3 regions of the Streptomyces sp. NPDC048338 genome follow, and region 1 is predicted to be linked to each of the others. Evidence: riboswitches for the same ligand, from Rfam matches in the RefSeq annotation. Region 1 holds a riboswitch; each other region holds the start of a gene.

Region 1 (2,251 bases):
CGCGGGAGGCGGCCGAGCGGGGCGCCCTCGCGACCGTGCCCCTCCGGGCCCGCAAGGGCAGGGCCAGCTATCTCGGCGAGCGTTCCGTCGGGCACCAGGACCCCGGAGCCACCTCGTCCGCACTGCTGATGGCCGCGCTCGACGAGGCGGCGGCATGACCGGGCAGGTCGGCATCGTCCTCGTCTCCCACAGCGGGCCGGTGGCGGCGGCCGTCGCCGCACTCGCCCAGGGTCTGGCCGGAGGCGGCCCGTCCGCGCCGATCCTGCCCGCGGGCGGCACTCCGGACGGCGGTCTCGGCACCAGCGCGGAGCTGATCGCCGCGGCGGCCGAGGCCGCGGACCGCGGCGCGGGTGTGGCCCTGCTCGTCGATCTGGGCAGCGCCGTCCTCACCGTCAAGGCCCTCCTCGCCGAGGGCGACGAACTGCCCGCGGGGGCCCGGCTGATCGACGCGCCGTTCGTCGAGGGAGCCGTCGCCGCCCTGGTGACGGCGAGCGCCGGCGGGGACCTGGACGCCGTGGAGGCGGCGGCCTCGGAGGCGTACACCTACCGGAAGGCATGAGGCCCGGCGGGCGGCCCGACCGCCCGTCACGGGCCGTGCCGGCACACCACCGTGTTGTGATGTACCTGGTCAACGCACTAATGTCGCAGGGCCTTGGTGTACGGGAAACCGGTGCAGTACCGGTGCGGCCCTCGCCACTGTGATCGGGAGGTCCGGCTCCACGCCCTGGGAGGTCCCCAGGGAAGCCACTGCACCACCGCGGGCTGCCGCGGGCGGTGTGGGAAGGCGGAGTCCGGGCGTCATGACCGTCAGCCAGGAGACCGGCCAAGGTGCGTTGTCCATCCACGAGGTGCTGGAGAGGGTCTCCCAACCATGCATATAGCCGAGGGGTACCTGCCCCCTGTGCACGCGGCCGCCTGGGGCGTCGCAGCCGCCCCCTTCGTCGTCCACGGTGTCCGTGCGCTGACCCGTGAGGTGAAGGCCAATCCCGAGTCGACGCTGCTGATCGGCGCCTCCGGCGCCTTCACGTTCGTCCTGTCCGCCCTCAAGATCCCCTCGGTGACGGGCAGTTGCTCGCACCCGACCGGTACGGGGCTGGGCGCCGTCCTCTTCCGGCCGCCCGTGATGGCGGTACTGGGCACCATCACCCTGCTGTTCCAGGCACTGCTCCTGGCGCACGGCGGGCTGACGACCCTGGGCGCCAACGCCTTCTCGATGGCGATCGTCGGCCCGTGGGCCGGGTACGGGACGTACCGCCTGCTGCGGCGGTTCGACGTCCCGCTGATGGTGAGCGTCTTCTTCGGCGCCTTCGTCGCCGACCTCTCCACCTACTGCGTCACCAGCGTGCAGCTGGCGCTGGCGTTCCCCGACCCGGGCAGCGGCTTCGCCGGGGCGCTGGCGAAGTTCGGCGGCATCTTCGCCGTCACGCAGATCCCGCTCGCGGTCAGCGAGGGCCTGCTGACGGTGCTCGTGATGCGTCTGCTCGCGCAGTCGAGCAAGGGGGAGCTGGCCCGGCTGGGCGTGCTCCTCCCCGCGGGCCGGAAGAGCGAGAGCACGGAGGCGGTCGGCCGATGAGCAGGAACGCGAAGATCAACACGCTGCTGCTGCTCGTGGTGGCCGCGCTGGCGGTACTGCCCCTGCTGCTGGGGCTGGGCGACCACAAGGAGGAGCCGTTCACCGGCGCCGACGCCGAGGCGGAGACCGCCATCACCGAGCTCCAGCCGGACTACGAGCCGTGGTTCAGCCCGCTCTACGAGCCGCCGTCCGGCGAGATCGAGTCGGCGCTGTTCGCGCTCCAGGCCGCGCTCGGCGCCGGTGTCCTCGCGTACTACTTCGGCCTGCGCAAGGGCCGCAGGCAGGGCGAGGCCCGCGCGGCGGCCCAGGCGACACCGGACGGCACGACGGCGCCCTCCGGCGCTCCGGCGGAATCCCCGGCGAAGTCGGCGACGGCGATGTCCGTGAAGCCCGCGGCGGCGCCGCCCGGCGACGAGTAGTCACGGATGCTGCCGATCGACGCGGCGGCGCACAGCAGTCGCTGGCGCCGCCGTCATCCTGCCGAGAAGGCCGTTCTCGGCTTCGGTCTCACCCTGTGCGCGGTGTGCCTGCCGCCGTGGCCCGGCGCCGTGCTGGTCGCCGCGGCCACGCTGGCCGTGCTGCTCGGACCGGCCGGCGTGCCGCGACGTCAGCTGTGGCGGGCGTTCCGGATCCCCCTGGGCTTCTGCGTGACGGGCGCGGTCCCGCTGCTGTTCGAGG
Region 2 (2,251 bases), on a different contig from region 1:
CGGCTGCTCTCCTCCGGACCGCGTGCCGGCCTGAACGAGATCAACCTGCCCGCCGTGCAGGCCGGTTCGAGCATCATGCCGGGCAAGGTCAACCCGGTGATCCCCGAGGTCGTCAACCAGGTCGCCTTCGAGGTGATCGGCAACGACATCACGATCACCATGGCCGCGGAAGGCGGCCAGCTCCAGCTGAACGCCTTCGAACCGGTCATCCAGCACGCCCTGTCGAAGAGCATCACCTCGCTGCGCGCCGCCTGCCTCACCCTGGCGGAGCGCTGTGTCTCGGGCATCACCGCCAACACCGAACAGCTGCAGGCGACCGTGCGGAACTCCATCGGCCTGGCCACCGCCCTCAACCCGCACATCGGCTACACCGCGGCCACCGCCATCGCCCAGGAGGCGCTGCGGACCGGGCGGGGAGTCGCCGAACTCACGCTGGAGAAGGGGCTGCTGCCCGCCGAACGCATCGCCGAACTGCTCAGCCCGGAGCGGCTGACCGGCGTGACACCGCACCGCGGGTAAGGAGCCCGAACGCCGGCGGCCCGACCGCGATTCCCGGCCAACTCGCCTCCGTGGCGGCGGACCCGCTCGCGGGCCGACTAGGGTGGCGGGCGCAACTGGTTCGCGCCCGTCCGCCAGACGGGACGCGTCGCAAGAGGGAACCCGGTGGGAATCCGGGACTGCCCCGCAGCGGTGAGTGGGAACGACCGCCGTCATACGCACTGGACCTGTACGGGTCCGGGAAGCGACGGCCACTAGGTGTCCGCCTCGGAGAGAGGCGGGCGTGCCCGCGAGTCCGAAGACCTGCCCGTTGCCCGCGCGCGACCGTTCGCGCGCGGACATCCCGGTGACCTCGAGGGCGGGTCGGCGTACAGAGCGGGCGAGCCGCCCCGAACCGATGTGCATGCGTCCGGCATGACACGGCTGGCGGCCACGGTCCGTTCGTCCACGCACCCCTTCGCGCCCTCGTCCCGTCGCCGGGACGCATGGAGACACGCTCGCGAAGGAGAGTTCCGTGACGACAAGGGCGACACGAAGGGCCGCGGCGACGGCCACCCTGTACGGGTACCCCCGCCACGGCCGGGACCGGGAACTGAAGAGGGCCGTCGAGGGCTACTGGCAGGGCCGGGTCGACGCCGAGTCCCTTCACAGGACCGGCCGGGACCTGCGGCGCGCCACCTGGATGCAGCTCGCCGACACCGGCATCACCGAGGTGCCGACCGGCGACTTCTCGTACTACGACCACGTGCTCGACACCAGCGTCATGGTCGGCGCCGTGCCCGAGCGCCACCGGGCCGCCGTCGCGGCCGACCCGCTCGGCGGCTACTTCGCGATGGCGCGTGGCACGCAGGAGGTGGCGCCGCTGGAGATGACGAAGTGGTTCGACACCAACTACCACTATCTGGTCCCCGAACTCGGGCCCGACACCGTCTTCACCGCCGACTCCGCACGGCAGGTCGCGGAGCTGCGCGAGGCGCGGGCGCTCGGCCTCACCGCCCGGCCCGTCCTGCTCGGCCCTGTCACCTACCTCCTGCTGGCCAAGCCGGCTCCCGGCGTCCCCGGCGACTTCCGGCCGCTCACCCTGCTCGACCGGCTGTTGCCGGTGTACGCGCAGGTCATGGCCGACCTGCGGGCTTCGGGCGCCGAGTGGGTGCAGCTCGACGAGCCCGCCCTCGTCCAGGACCGCACCCCGGCCGAACTGAACGCGGCCGCCCACGCCTACCGCGAGCTCGGCGGGCTCACCGACCGGCCCCGGCTGCTCGTCGCCTCCTACTTCGACCGGCTCGGCGCCGCGCTTCCCGTCCTGGCGAAGGCCCCCGTCGACGGCCTGGCCCTGGACTTCACCGGCCCCGCCGCCGCCAACCTCGACGACCTCGCCGCGGTCGGCGGGCTGCCCGGCAGGCGCCTGGTCGCCGGGGTCGTCGACGGGCGCAACATCTGGATCAACGACTACGAGAAGTCCCTCGCCCTCCTCGGCACCCTGCTGGGGCTCGCCGGGCGGGTCGACGTCGCCGCGTCCTGCTCGCTGCTCCACGTGCCGCTCGACGCCACGGCCGAGCGGGGCATCGACCCCCAGGTGGCACGCTGGCTCGCGTTCGCCCGCCAGAAGACCGGCGAGATCTTCACCCTCGCCCGCGGTCTGTCCCGGGGCACCGGGGCGATCGCGGCGGAACTCGCCGCCAACCGCGCCGCCCTCGCCTCCCGTTCGACGTCCGCGCTGACCCGCGATCCGGCGGTCCGGGCCAGGGCGGCG
Region 3 (2,251 bases), on a different contig from region 1:
GCCGACGACGCCGAACTGGACGCGGTCCTGCCGCGGCGGACGAGCGGGAGCGGGCCCGTCGAGCGCGGCGACCTGCCACCGGTCGGCGACGGAGCCCCCGACAACGGAGTGGGCGCGAGCGGCTGAGCGCGGCACACTGCCTGGATGGACTTCACCATCAGGGCGGTACGGCCCGAGGAGTACGACGCCCTCGGCGAGGTCACCGCGCGGGCCTTCCTCGACGACGGGCACCTCGACTTCGGCGAGGACGACGACTACCTGCGCCTGTTGCGGAACGTGGCCCGGCGGGCCGCGGAAGCGGAGGTGCTGGTGGCGGTGGACCGCGCCGGCACGGTGCTCGGCGGCGTGACCTTCGTCGCCGGCGGGGAGTGGGCCGACATCGCGCGCGAGGGCGAGGCCGAGTTCCGGATGCTCGCCGTGGCGAAGGGCGCCCGCGGCCGGGGCGTCGGCGAGGCCCTCGTCCGGGCCTGCGTGGAGCGGGCGCGCAGGACACCGGGATGCCGGCGGCTGGTGCTCTCCACCCAGTCGCGCATGTCCGCCGCGCACCGGATCTACGAGCGGGCGGGCTTCGTCCGTACCCCTGACCGGGACTGGAGCCCGCTGGCCGACATGGATCCCCTGCACACCTACGCGTTGGAGCTCTGAGCACGGAACGACACAACATGTGGGGGGTGTCTCCAGGGGCGCCCCCCACATGTATGCTCGTGCTCGCTGTCGCCGCAGGGGAATCCGGTGCAAGTCCGGAACTGTCCCGCAACGGTGTGCTTATGGCGTTTTCATCCGCCAGGTGAGTCCGAAGACCTGCCGACAGTGCGCCCGGTCCGTCCGTTCCGGGTGTCACAGACGTCCGGGCCTCGCGGAGTGGGCCGGTGGCGCGGCGCACCCTGCGTACGGGTGCCCGGCTGCCCGCTTCCCCCGCCGGCCCCGAGCCGAGCGAGGGAGAGCCCCCACGTGACCATCGCGCCCGCCGATCCGGCCGCAGCGATCGAGAGCGACGGACCCGGGACCGTGCTGCTGCGGATCCTGACCGACCTCACCGCCGATCTCCCCGACACCGACCCCGGCAAGGTCGCCGCCGCCGCGCTGCGCGGCCGGAGCGCCGGCTCGGACGAGGCGGAACTGCGCGAGCTGGCCACCGAGGCGGCCGCCGGCCTGATCGCCGAGGACCCCGCGTACTCCCGGCTCGCCGCCCGGCTCCTGACGATCACCATCGCCGACGAGGCGGCGGGTCAGGGCGCGGTGTGCTTCTCGGCCTCCGTCGCCGTCGGCCACCGCGAGGGTCTGATCGCCGACCGTACGGCCGCGTTCGTCCGGCTGCACGGCGCGACGCTCGACGCGACGGTGGACCCGGCCGGCGACGACCGCTTCGGCTACTTCGGCCTGCGCACCCTGTACTCGCGCTACCTGCTGCGCCACCCGATCACCCGCAAGGTCGTCGAGACGCCCCAGCACTTCATGCTGCGCGTGGCCGCCGGGCTCGCCGAGGACAACTCGACGCGCGCGCTGGACGAGGTCACCGCGCTCTACGGCCTGATGAGCCGGCTCGACTACCTGCCCTCCTCCCCCACGCTCTTCAACTCCGGCACCCGCCACCCGCAGATGTCGTCCTGCTACCTGCTCGACTCTCCGCTGGACGAGCTGGACTCCATCTACGACCGGTACCACCAGGTCGCGCGTCTCTCGAAGCACGCGGGCGGCATCGGCCTGTCGTACTCCCGCATCCGCGCCCGCGGTTCGCTGATCCGCGGCACCAACGGGCACTCCAACGGCATCGTGCCGTTCCTGAAGACGCTGGACGCCTCCGTCGCGGCCGTGAACCAGGGCGGCCGGCGCAAGGGCGCCGCCGCCGTCTACCTGGAGACCTGGCACGCGGACATCGAGGAGTTCCTGGAGCTGCGCGACAACACCGGCGAGGACGCCCGGCGCACGCACAACCTGAACCTGGCGCACTGGATCCCGGACGAGTTCATGCGCCGGGTCAACGCCGACGCCCCGTGGTCGCTGTTCTCCCCGGCGGACGTGCCCGAGCTGGTCGACCTGTGGGGCGAGGAGTTCGACGCCGCCTACCGCGCCGCCGAGGCGAAGGGCCTGGCCCGCAAGACCATGCCGGCCCGTGACCTGTACGGCCGGATGATGCGGACGCTCGCCCAGACCGGCAACGGCTGGATGACCTTCAAGGACGCCTCGAACCGCACGGCCAACCAGACGGCGGAGCCGGGCCACACGGTCCACTCCTCCAACCTCTGCACGG

The links. Region 1 has a riboswitch for cobalamin ahead of ACGFZF_RS32485 (energy-coupling factor ABC transporter permease). Riboswitches for the same ligand answer to the same signal wherever they lie in the genome.
Region 2: another riboswitch for cobalamin. It lies ahead of metE (5-methyltetrahydropteroyltriglutamate--homocysteine S-methyltransferase); the one in region 1 lies ahead of ACGFZF_RS32485 (energy-coupling factor ABC transporter permease).
Region 3: another riboswitch for cobalamin. It lies ahead of ACGFZF_RS26780 (ribonucleoside-diphosphate reductase subunit alpha); the one in region 1 lies ahead of ACGFZF_RS32485 (energy-coupling factor ABC transporter permease).

The regions. Positions count from the first base shown of each region.
Region 1 covers NZ_JBICYQ010000016.1:155,512-157,762, forward strand. Annotated here, with positions in the region: gene dhaL (dihydroxyacetone kinase subunit DhaL) at 1-158, shown strand, start outside; gene ACGFZF_RS32480 (PTS-dependent dihydroxyacetone kinase phosphotransferase subunit DhaM) at 155-559, shown strand; cobalamin riboswitch at 609-843, shown strand; gene ACGFZF_RS32485 (energy-coupling factor ABC transporter permease) at 872-1,573, shown strand; gene ACGFZF_RS32490 (energy-coupling factor ABC transporter substrate-binding protein) at 1,570-1,992, shown strand; gene cbiQ (cobalt ECF transporter T component CbiQ) at 1,999-2,251, shown strand, end outside.
Region 2 covers NZ_JBICYQ010000005.1:392,717-394,967, reverse strand. Annotated here, with positions in the region: gene aspA (aspartate ammonia-lyase) at 1-519, shown strand, start outside; cobalamin riboswitch at 651-803, shown strand; gene metE (5-methyltetrahydropteroyltriglutamate--homocysteine S-methyltransferase) at 1,013-2,251, shown strand, end outside.
Region 3 covers NZ_JBICYQ010000012.1:148,854-151,104, forward strand. Annotated here, with positions in the region: gene ACGFZF_RS26770 (hypothetical protein) at 1-126, shown strand, start outside; gene ACGFZF_RS26775 (GNAT family N-acetyltransferase) at 145-645, shown strand; cobalamin riboswitch at 686-824, shown strand; gene ACGFZF_RS26780 (ribonucleoside-diphosphate reductase subunit alpha) at 952-2,251, shown strand, end outside.